Regions from separate parts of the Paraburkholderia sp. DD10 genome, predicted to be linked through region 1. Evidence: predicted binding sites of a transcription regulator. Region 1 holds the regulator's gene; the other holds the start of a gene.
The links. The regulator FNR, encoded in region 1, switches genes on or off when oxygen is low (the NO sensors DNR and NnrR bind a similar motif). The targets are predictions, from matches to a motif close to TTGATNNNNATCAA.
Positions count from the first base shown of each region.

Region 2: a site for FNR is predicted at 2,301-2,314, ahead of ACOCG7_RS19955 (type IV pili methyl-accepting chemotaxis transducer N-terminal domain-containing protein). Genes of this name have one in related genera too.

Region 1 is NZ_CP185393.1:1,237,874-1,243,656, reverse strand. Features, by position in the region: gene ACOCG7_RS20990 (DUF3564 domain-containing protein) at 1-142, opposite strand, end outside; gene ACOCG7_RS20985 (c-type cytochrome) at 212-544, opposite strand; gene ACOCG7_RS20980 (DUF1488 domain-containing protein) at 783-1,067, shown strand; gene ACOCG7_RS20975 (zinc-dependent alcohol dehydrogenase family protein) at 1,167-2,153, shown strand; gene fnr (fumarate/nitrate reduction transcriptional regulator Fnr) at 2,238-3,032, opposite strand; gene ACOCG7_RS20965 (response regulator) at 3,025-3,456, opposite strand; gene ACOCG7_RS20960 (response regulator) at 3,695-4,342, opposite strand; gene ACOCG7_RS20955 (PAS domain-containing sensor histidine kinase) at 4,339-5,685, opposite strand.
Region 2 is NZ_CP185393.1:997,062-1,002,844, forward strand. Features, by position in the region: gene ACOCG7_RS19950 (response regulator) at 1-337, opposite strand, end outside; gene ACOCG7_RS19955 (type IV pili methyl-accepting chemotaxis transducer N-terminal domain-containing protein) at 334-2,208, opposite strand; gene ACOCG7_RS19960 (SirB2 family protein) at 2,427-2,828, opposite strand; gene ACOCG7_RS19965 (peptidylprolyl isomerase) at 2,901-3,680, opposite strand; gene narI (respiratory nitrate reductase subunit gamma) at 3,700-4,428, opposite strand; gene narJ (nitrate reductase molybdenum cofactor assembly chaperone) at 4,425-5,159, opposite strand; gene narH (nitrate reductase subunit beta) at 5,163-5,783, opposite strand, start outside.

The DNA of each region.
Region 1 (5,783 bases):
CCCGCAGCGTGCCCCATTCGGGCAGGTCGAGCCCGTGGTGGCCTTCGCGCGACCATTGCCGCGTGTCCTTGTCCAGCCAGAGGATTGCAAATGCCATCGGGCGGGTACAGTCGAAGGCGTCGAGGTGGACAGTGAGGCGCATGAAAATTCTCCGAAACGGGCGGTCCGGTTCAGGCGGAGCAGACCGCGGAAGTCATGATTCAAAAGCGGGTCATTGACTCAACACCCACTGCACCAGCGTGTGCGCGTCCTCCGGGGACAGCGGGCCGCCGCGGTCGGCCGGCAGCGGCATCGGCGTATCGCCCCAATGCGCCTTGCCGCCGAGCCGCAGCTTGTGTTCGAGCATGAACTGCGCGTTCGGCACGTCGCGGTAACGCTCGGCGATCTGCTGAAACGACGGCGCGAGGAACGGCGCATCGCGCGTGTGGCAAAACATGCAGTGATGCTGATCGACCAGCGCGGCCGGTTCCGGCGCGGCGTGCGCGGCGGCGGCCAGCACGAACCCGGCACATGCCACCAGATAGTTTCTGGACAGGACGTTCACGGCACGCGCTCCTTGGCGACGGGGATGAACCCAGTGTAAGGGCCGCGCTCCGGGTGCGATTGACCTCGGTCAACGAGGACGCAGGGCCTGAGTTTGACGAATCGCGCCAGGCTCCTATGCTGATGACAGGCGGTGCGGGGCGGGGCGACCCACGGACCGGGCCGCCTCGACGCGTGGTGCGCGATGCGCGGGTGGGCGGAGACGCCGCCCAAGCCTCGCATTCTGCGCAAGGAACCAGGTGGTGATGATGAAGATTCATTTTCCCGAGGAACGTCCGGAATATTGCGCGCGCGATCTCGTCGTCGCGTTTCCGGCCGAGGTGGATGGCGTGCGCGTGCAGTGCGCGATCACCGCGGAAGCGCTCGAGGATCATTTCGGCGCCGCGTCGCTGCGTGAGGACGATCTGATCGCCGCATTCGACTCGAACCGGCATCCGATCGAACACGCGGCAACGCAACTGCTGCACGAAATCGGCGCCAAGCCGGTGCTCATGCACAGCGGGTATTTCCGCTTTTGCGACTGACTTCGCGTGAGGCGGCCGGGCGCGCGGCCTGTTTCAATGCGTTCGGATGCGTTTCGATGCGTTTCGATGCGCCGGCCGCCCCGGTTCGAGGAGACTCTGATGCGTGCGATGGTATTCGACGGCAGCGCGTCGTCGCTGCGTGAGCGGGATATGCCTGATCCGACGCCAGGCCCTGGGCAGATCCTGATCGATGTTCATACCTGCGGCGTGTGCCGCACCGATCTCCATCTGATCGACCATGAGCTGGAGCACCCAAAACAGCCCGTGATTCCGGGCCATGAAATCGTCGGCACGGTGGCCGAACTCGGCGCGGGCGTGACGGGCTTCGTCGTCGGCGACCGGGTGGGGGTGCCGTGGGTGGGCCGCACCTGCGGGCATTGCCGCTACTGCCTGTCGGCGCGCGAAAATCTCTGCGACGAGGCCGGCTTCACCGGTTATACGATCGACGGCGGTTACGCCGAGCGCACCGTCGCCGACAGCCGCTACTGCTTTCATCTGCCGGAGCACTACACGGATATCGAGGCGGCGCCGCTGCTGTGCGCCGGCCTGATCGGCTATCGCACCTTGAGCATGGCGGGCGACGCGCGGCGGATCGGCATCTACGGTTTCGGCGCGGCGGCGCATATCGTCGCGCAGGTCGCGCGTCATCAGCAGCGCACGGTGTACGCGTTGACGCGTCCGGGCGACGATGCGGCCCGGCAACTCGCGCTGCGTCTCGGCGCGGCCTGGGCGGGCGGCAGCGATGAGACGCCGCCCGACGAACTGGATGCCGCGTTGCTGTTCGCGCCGGTCGGCGCGCTTGTTCCGCAAGCCCTGCAAGCGGTGGCGAAAGGCGGTGTGGTGGTGTGCGGCGGAATTCACATGAGCGATATTCCGTCGTTCCCGTACGCGTTCCTGTGGGGCGAGCGGCGCGTGGTGTCGGTCGCCAATCTGACGCGCGACGACGGGCTCGCCTTCATGCGCATCGCGCACGAGACGCGCCTCACGATCGAAACGACGACTTATCCGCTGACGGATGCCAACCGCGCGCTGAGCGACCTGCGTGACGGCAGACTGACGGGCGCGGCCGTGCTCAGCATTCGCTAGCGTGAGCGGTTCGGGCGTGGTCCGCGTCGCCCCGCGTTTTGCGGTGCGTTCGGGCGAAAACCGCACTGCGGATCAACCCCGGAATCACACCCGCACGAGGCCCGCGTGATCCACGATCCGGATATCCTTGCCGCGTATGTCGACCAGTCCGTCGCGCTGGAACCTGGAGAGCATCCGGCTCACCGTTTCGAGCTTGATGCCCAGGTAGCTGCCGATTTCCTCGCGCGTCATGCGCAGATGAAATTCCGCCGGCGAATACCCGCGCAGCCGCAGGCGGTCCGACATGTTCAGCAGGAACGTCGCCACCCGCTGGTCGGCGGACATGGTGCCGAGCAGCAGCATCTGTGACGATTCGCGCACGATCTCGCCGCCCATCATCCGGTGCAGGTGCTGCTGGACGGCCTTGACCTCGCGGCACATGGCTTCGAGCAGATGGAACGGGATGATGCAGACCTTGCTGTCCTCGAGCGCCACGGCGTCGCAACTATGGTGGCCGGAGCACACCCCGTCCAGTCCCAGCGAGTCGCCGGCGAGATGAAAACCGGTCACCTGCTCGCGGCCGTCGCGATGCATGACGACCGTCTTGAACGAGCCGGCGCGTACCGCATAGATGCTCTGAAACGAATCGTTCGCGCGGTAGAGGGTCTCGCCCTGCTTGATGGTCCGGGACGGGCAGATGAGCGATTCCATCCGTTGCAATTCCTCGGATGTCAGCCCTTGCGGCATGCAGATGGAGCGCATCGAGCAGGCCGTGCAACGTACCGCGTCGTTGCGCGGCGCCCGTGCGGTTGCCGGCTCGGCTGCGGGAGCGGGAGCGGGCGAGGCTTGCCGGATCTTAAGCGAGGGCGACGTGACGGAATAGACGGCAACGTCAGACATGATGTGCTCCAGGTTGAGGAAGGGTGCGCGCGCGATGTTCGCCGGCGATCCGCTGGATCGCGTTGCGCGCTAGATTGAATTCGCTGGTCTTGTCGAAAAAGTAGTGAGCGCCGCTCGCGAGGCATGCGCGCCGGAACCAGGCGCCTGAACGGTTCGTCAGCACCATGACGATCACATGCGGCATGCGTTGGGCAAGCAACGCGAGCAACTCCATGCCGGTGCCGCCGTTCAGATGCAGTTCCGTCACGACCAGATCGGCCGCGCCGGCGGCGATGCCCGCGAATGCCGCGCCGGGCTCCTCGGCTTCGCCGACGATCTCGACGCCGTCGAGCGCGCCGAACAGCGCGGCGATACGGTGCCGCACCAATGCGGCATCGTCGACGAGAAAGACGCGCAGGGCGGGGTGGTCAGTGCTTGAGTTCATGGCTCGAAGTATCGGTCGCGCCGTATCTAAATGAAATCGGCGTCGAATGAACTTCGAGTAGGCGAGAGGGAGGCGCTGTAGGGCGTTTCCTACAGCGGGTGGAGCGGAGCGGGGATCGGCGAGTGCGCTAAGTGCGCGGAGTGCGCGGTGGGTCGCGATGGGCGGCAGGAGCGAAAACGCGCGGCGGCGGGGTCCGTGCGCGTTGTGACCCGCAAGCCGATGCGAGTCACGCGGGCGTTTAGATGTCGTCCTCGTCGCTGACCAGCTTGTGACGCATCGCATAGCGCACCAGCGCGGCGTCGTGCGGCATCTGCATTTTCTCGAGGATGCGCGTCTTATAGGTGCTCACGGTCTTGGCGCTCACGCACAGTTCGGCCGCGATCTCGGTGATCGTCTGACCGGTGGCGATGCGCTTCAACACGTCGAATTCCCGATCGGACAGACGCTGATGCGGCAGCAGATCGGTGGGTTCGTTCAGGCTCTGCGCGAACCGCTCGGCCATCGCGAGGCTCACGTAGACACCGCCCGCGGCGACCTTGGTCACGGCGGCCACCAGCTCGGCGCTCGCGCTTTCTTTCGTCAGATAACCGGACGCGCCGGCCTTGAACGCGCGCACCGCGTATTGCTGCTCGGCGTGCATGGTCAGCACGAGAATGCGCAGCGTCGGCTTTTCTTCCTTGATCTGCTTGATCAACTCGACGCCGTTGCGGCCGGGCATGGACAGATCGAGCACCAGCACGTCGGCGGCCCGCTCGCGGATCAGCGCGACGGTGCTCGGGCTGTCGTTCGCTTCGCCGACCACTTCGAAGCCGCTTGCGCCCTCCAGGATATGGCGCAGACCGTCGCGCACCAGCGCATGGTCGTCGGCGATCAGGACGCGGGTCATGTTTGCATCTCCTGCATTTGCACGGTTTCCGCCGGAATGGTGACGCTCAGCACGAAGCCTTCGCCTTGCGCCGTATGAATGTCGACCGCGCCGCCCAGCATGTGCGCGCGTTCGCGCACGCCGAGCAAGCCGAACGACTTGCCGGCCGGCTCGGCTGCCTGCTGCGCGCCCTGGCCGTTGTCGGCGATGCGCAGCACGAAGGTCTGTTCCGCCGCGCGCAGGCTCAGCGTGACCAGCGTGGCGTCGGCATGGCGCGCGACATTGGTGAGCGCTTCCTGCACGATGCGGAACAGCGCGGTGGCGCCCGCCGGCGTGAAGCGCGCGTCGCCGGTTTCGATGTCGCGCTCCACGTCGATGCCGTAGCGGTTGGTGAAGTCGTTCGCGAGCCATTCGATCGCAGGAATCAACCCGAGGTCGTCGAGCATGACCGGCCGCAGATCGGCGGCGATGCGCCGCACCGAGGCCACCGTCATGTCGATCAGCCGGCGCATGCCTTGCAGTTGTTCACGCACCGGCGCGCTCGCCGACGCATCCAGCGCCTGCTCGACCGACGAGATGTCCATTTTCAGCGCGGTGAGTTGCTGGCCGAGATCGTCGTGCAGTTCGCGCGCGATGCGCGTTTTCTCGTCTTCGCGGATGTTCTGCAAATTGGCCGACAGTTCGCGCAGCTCCTCGCGCGCCTGCTGCTGCGCGCGCTCCGCCCTGACGCGTTCCGTGACGTCACGCAGCATCACCGTGTAAAGGCGCGTGTTGCCGTCGCGGATCTGCGAGATCGACGCCTCCAGCGGGAATTCCTCGCCGTTGGCGCGCAAGCCCGATAACAGCCGCTGCCTGCCCATCTGCCGGTCCGACACGCCTGTCTCGCCGAACTGCTCGACATGCCGCGAATGGGCCGCGCGAAACCGTTGCGGGATGAAGCGGTCGAGCGAGGAGCCGATCGCGTCCATGGCGGAACAGCCGAACACCTGTTCCGCCATCGGATTGAAGATGACGATGCGCTGCTGTTCGTCGATGGTGATGACCGCTTCCATCGAGGAGCGGATGATCGCCATCATGCGAGCCTCGTTCACGCCGGCGTGGCTGCTTCCGGGGCTTGCCTCGCTGTGTGCGGACGACCCGTCGCGACGCGCGCGCACGAGCAGGAACGCGCTCGTGGCCAGAAGCAGGGCGGCGGCGACGCAAATGAACAACACCGGGTCGAACCAGCGCCGCGCCGCCAGCATCGCGGCCAGCGTCACGACGAACGCGGCCGTGGCCGCGACCGCGGGCCGGGCCGCCAGCGAGCCCAGGCGCTCGCGTGAAGCGGCACTGGGCGGCATGGGCGTCTTACCGCTAACGGGCATGTGCGCCTCTTTGGAATGACAACGGACAAGAATGGGGCGCGCCGCCCGACGAGCTCGGTGCAGCGGTGCGCGCGGCAAACACGCTGGTTCCGGGTGAT
Region 2 (5,783 bases), 240 kb from region 1:
TGTCCACCGTCTTGAGCAGATAGCCGCGCGCGCCGCTACGCAGCGCGGCAGCCAGATCGCGCTCGTCCTCGCTGACAGTGAGCATCAGCACCTGAGCCCGCGGCGCCGCTTCCCGCAATCCCGCGATTGCGTCCACGCCATTCACGCCCGGCAGATGATTGTCGAGAAGAATGATATCCGGTTGCGTCTCGGCGGCGCGTCGATAGGCTTCACCGGCATCGCCGGCCTCGGCCACCACGACGAATCGCGAATCGACCGTCAGCAGCGCAATCACGCCACGCCGGAAAAGCGAGTGGTCGTCGACCACGAGAACGCGAATCTGTTTATGTTCGGTCATGCTGCCAGTCTCCTGCGTTCGGGTAGCGTCAGCACGATGCAGGTGCCCGAGCCCGGCACCGACGCAATGTCGACGCCGGCGCCGATGCGCTCGGCCCGTTCGTGCATGATGCGCAAGCCCACATGCGTTTCGTCCTGGGCGGTGGCCTCCGTCGCGAAGCCGCAGCCGTCGTCCCGGACTTCCACGCGCCACTGCGGCGTCTGCTGGACGTCCAGCCATACTTCGCGCGCGTGCGCATGCTTGCGCACGTTGGACAGCGCTTCCTGCACGACATGCAACACCTGCACTTGCACGTCGGCGGGCAACGGAACACCCGTACCTTCGATTGACAGATGCGTGATCAGCCCCGTCTGGTGCTCGAACTTTTTCAGGGTGGTTTGCAGCGCGGGAACGATGTCCTCGGCGTTGGTGCGGGTACGGAAGTGCATCAGCAATTCCCGCACGTCGGAGAGGCTTTCGTGAATGCCGGCCTCGAGCTCACCGATCGTGCGTTCCGTGCGCGGTGCGTCGGCGTCCTTGAGCGCGCCGCGCAGCAGGGCGGTCTGGATTTTCATGAAGGCGAGGCTTTGCGCGATGGAGTCGTGCATTTCCCGCGCGAGCAGGCTTCGCTCCGCGGCAACGGCGGCTTCACGTTCGAGCGCGCCGGCCCTGAGCCCTTCGATCGCGACAGCGAGATGGCTCGCCATCGTCTCCAGCAACGTGCGGTCTTCGCCACTGAGCGCGGTGGGGGCGCGGTAGAACAGATCCATCTCGCCGATCATGCGGTCCTGCAGTTGCACCGGAACGCTGATGACGGTCGTGAAGCCCGCTTGTCCGCAGTCGCGCAGCAGTCCCGCCCCGTCAAGCCGGATCGGGATCACGCGCGTGTCCGCGTGGGCCACGGACTGGCCGCAATGGCAATCGCCCGTCGGAATGCACTGTTCGCGGTCGATCACGTGGCGGGGCAGGCCGTCCGACGCCACCAGCAGATAGCGCAGGTTCGCTTCGTCGGACCAGCGAATCGCCGATGCATCCGCCTTCGCGGCGCGTCTCACCTGCCTCGCGAAACCATCGGCCAGTTCATCGAGCGTCGAGGCGTGCGCCGCGAACGCGCTCGCTTCGTACAGCGCGGTCAATCGCGCATGCTGTGCGGCGAGCCTCACCGTCTTCTCCTCGACCTTGACTTCGAGATTCTGGTAGAGCTCCTGCAAGGTTTCCGTCATCTGGTTGAAGCCTTCGGAGACGGCGCCGAACTCGTCGCTCGACTCCACCGCGATCCGCGCCGACAGATCGCCTTCGCGCACGCGCGTGAGGCCGGATCTGAGCCGCTCAAGCGGATTGAAGACGAACAGATACGCCGAGTAGAGCAGCGTTACCGCACTGGCGATGGTCAGGCCGACCATGAGAACCTGCAGCAGGTTCAGGATGGTGGTCAGATAGGCGAGGCGCACTTCGATCGCGGAGACGAGCACGTCGATGTGTCCGACAAAGGCCTCGGCCTGCTTCGCGGCCTCGCTCGGGTCCGGCGCGGGCGAGGCGGTCCATGCCGCCCGTACTATTTGCCAGGTACGCTGCACGTCGGCGAAGGCGGCTGTCGAGCCCGCATCGCGCGGCACGAGCAAGGGCCGCGATGGATCGCCGTCGCGCAACAGGGCGACGCTTTGCTCGAACTGGTCGACCTGCGTCTTCGCCAACAGCGTGTCGCCACGCGCAAGCGTCTGCGCGAGCCGCCACGTTTGCATGCGCATGCGGCCCGCTTCGTTGACGGCGGCCGCGCCGCCCTCCAGTTGCCAGCTTGCCCAGAGCGTGTAGCCGATGGAAGCGAACGCCACCAGCAGCAGCGTGCCGCCGATGATGCCGAGCTTGGCGGCGAGTGTCCGGAATCTGCTCATGTGGGTTCCTGGATCGCTCCAGACGGTTGAAACGGGTCGCCCAGCGCCCGAAAGCTTAGGCGATATAGTCACCGGCGGTGCACCTGAAAGAACTGATCCAGATCAATTCGAAGCGTGTTCCACGGTTCCGGTATGGCGAGGCGCCGCGCCGCCTTCGTCGATGCTTTTGCGAAAGCCCGCGCCGGGCGATGCGCGGAGAACCGGAAAGGAAATCACGACTACCAGCGCCCCGGCAAACCGAGCGGATCGTGCGTGAGTGCAATCGACGCGATCAGCAGGTACAGGCTGATCGCGCCTCCGTAGAAGGCGCCGCGCACGACCATCGCGCGTCCGCGCTTGACGGCGAGCGAACCGGCCACGATGTATAGCAGGAGCAGCAGAAGCTTCGCGCCGAGCCACACGTCGCGCGCGGGGTTCAGGCGCAGCATGAGCCACAGCGTGACGCCGGCGGCCAGCAACAGCGAGTCGATGACATAGCTGAGGATTCGCCAGTGACTGCGCATCGGCCAGACCCGGCCCGTCAGCACGGCCGCGCCGCGCGCCGCGAAAAACGCGCCGCTGCAACCCACCAGCGAGACATGGCTGAATTTAAGCAGCGGATAGAAGTCGATCAACGGCATGCCGCTCCTCCGGCGAAATGCAGAGCCGGCACAACCGCGACAGCCGCGACAGCCGGACGGATACTGAAAAGACTACTGGACGAGGGGCGTGGCCGCGGCATCGAGGTCCACGCACGCGATAGCGGCCCGGCCCGCGAGCACGCTGACGTACTGGCGCAGCGCCGTGGCGAAGGTCTGCTGGCGCAGCGCCTGCGCGACCGCCTCGCGCACCGCCTCGAAGGCGGGCACGGCGCCGGCGTCCCGCTCCATGATCTCGACCACGTGCAGGCCGAAACGGCTGTGCACGAGCTGCGGCAATACGCCGATGTCCGGTCGGCCGAACAGTGCTTTGGCGAACTCGGGCGCGCATTCGTCGGCGCGCAGCCATCCCAGGTCTCCGCCCGCGCCGCCGCTCGGACAGTTCGACAGATCCCGCGCCGCGCGAGCGAAGCGGTCGTCGGCTGCCGCATCGTCGCAGCGCAGATCCAGCAGGCACGCTTCGGCGCGCTTGCGCAGCGCGCCGATATCGACGCCGGGCGTGACGGCGAACAACACATGACGCGCACGCACCCGCTCGCCGACGGCGTAGCGGTTCCGATGCGCGGCATGGTAGCGGCGGCAGGCGTCCCCGGTCGGTTCAGGCAATTGCAATGCGCGCTCCAGCAAGGCGTCGATCGCCTCGGAGGCGGCGACGCTGATGGCGCCGTCGGCGGGCAGCGGGTCGTCCGCGGCGAGCAGACCGGCCTCGATGGCGGACTGGCGCAGCAGTTCGATGCACGCACGCTGGCGTAAATCCTCGGCGGACAGCATGTCGCTGCCGCCATGCAGCGCAACCCCATTGACGGTTGCGACGGCGGACAGATTCTCTTGCATGTTTCGATCCTCCTGCGAGTCAGATTCGGCGACGCGGCTGTTGATGACCGGCCGGCACGTTCAGGCGCCGCGAGCGCACCAGCTGATAAGGGCGCACCAGATACGCGACCGATGCGAAGCCGCTCCACACATGGACCAGCCGGCTGAACGGGAACAGCAGGAAGATCGTCATGCCGAGCACGATATGCACCTTGAACGGCCACTCGACCGCGAGCAGGACGCTCGCGTCGGGGCGGAACGTCACGATGCGCTGCGCCCAGTCGGCGAGCGCCAGCATGGTATGCGCATCGCCCCGGTCGGCGAACGAGTAGGGCAGCGTGAGCAGGCCGAGGCAGAGTTGCACCCAGAGAATCACGAGAATCGCCAGATCGGTCCGCCGGCTCGTGAGACGGATGCGCGGATCGAAGATGCGCCGGTGCAGCAGCACGCTCAGACCGGCGAAGCAGATCAGGCCGGCCGTCCCGCCCGAGATGATGGCCAGCAGTTGCTTGTGCTGCGCGCTGATGAACGGCTCGTAGAGGAAATGCGGCGTCAGCAGGCCCACCGTGTGCCCGAACAGCAGGAACAGGATGCCGATGTGAAACAGGTTGCTGCCCCAGCGCAATTGGCCCGCGCGCAGAAGCTGCGATGAATCGCTCTTCCACGTGTACTGATCGCGGTCGAAGCGCGCGAGACTGCCCAGCAGGAACACGGCGAGGCAAATGTATGGATAGACGCTGAAGAAGAAGTTGTGCGCGGCGATGTTCATGTGGACGCTCCATGCGCGGATTGACCGTGTTGACCGGGTTGACCATGTTGCGGCTGGCGTAGCGTTCTGACGATACGCACGGGTTGCGATTCGCCGGGACTGCGTTGCCCCTCGGATGAACAGCCGCCAAAGGCGGCGGGCTCGCTCCACGTCTCATCGAGCAAGGGCTCGGCGGCCACCTCGACGAGCTTCGTCGGTTCGCCGGCCAGATCGAGCAGCGCGGCCAGCACGCAGGCGTAGGCGCTCTCGCGCCTCGTCAACGCGCTGAAGATGCTGCGCAGGATGTGCGCGATCTCCCGCAAAAAATCGGCGGCCGCTAGCGGCGGTTGCGTCGACGCGTATTCCAGCACCACGGTTAGGTGGTCGGGCAGTTCGCCGGAGGCGAGATACAGACCCGCTTCCTCATAGGTCTTGATCAGATCGATCATCGCCGGGCCGCGGTCGCGCGAATCGCCGTGAACGTGCTCGAACAAGTGCAGCGCGGTGCCGCGTCCCCGGTCGAAGAGGTCGACGTAGGCGGCCTCGGCGTCGAAGCCCGTGGCGTGCAGAAGCTGATCGATCAACGCATCGAGTTCGGCGAGCCGCGCGGCACTCAGCGTGCGCTGTCCGTGCAAGGCCGCGCGCAGGTCGGGTAGATGTTCACGCAGCGCCGCGTCGGGATAGTCGAGCAGATGCGCGAGCACGCGTAGCGTCGTGGCATGCGCGGCGGAATGAAGGGCTTGAGTGGACATCGTTCAGACCTCGGCCTTGATGGGAATGGTGCGCTTCTTCTCGCTGCCGAACAGGCTCGTTTCCGTCACGCCATCGGAGCAGCCGTTGCCGAAGCTGAACCCGCAACCGCCGCGCACGTTGAAGGCGTTCTCCGCATACTCGCGGTGCGTGGTCGGAATCACGAAACGGTCTTCGTAATTGGCGATCGCCATCGTGCGGTACATGTCTTCCACTTCCCGAGTGCTGAGACCTACCTGTTGCAGCGCGGCGTGGTTTTCCCAGCCGTCCACCTGTTTGCCGCGCTGATAGGCGCGCATGGCGAGCATCCGTTCGAGCGCGCGCACCACGGGTTTCGTGTCGCCCGCGGTAAGCAGGTTCGCGAGATATTTGACCGGAATGCGCAACTGGTTCACGTCGGGGATTTCGCCGTTCGCGCTGACGTGGCCCGCGTTCGCGGCAGCGGTGATCGGCGAGAGCGGCGGCACATACCAGACCATCGGCAGCGTGCGGTATTCGGGGTGCAACGGCAACGCCACTTTCCAGTCGAGCGCCATCTTGTAGACCGGGCTCGCGCGCGCGGCGTCGAGCCAGTTCTCCGGTATGCCGTCCTTGCGGGCCTGTTCGATCACTTCAGGATCGTGCGG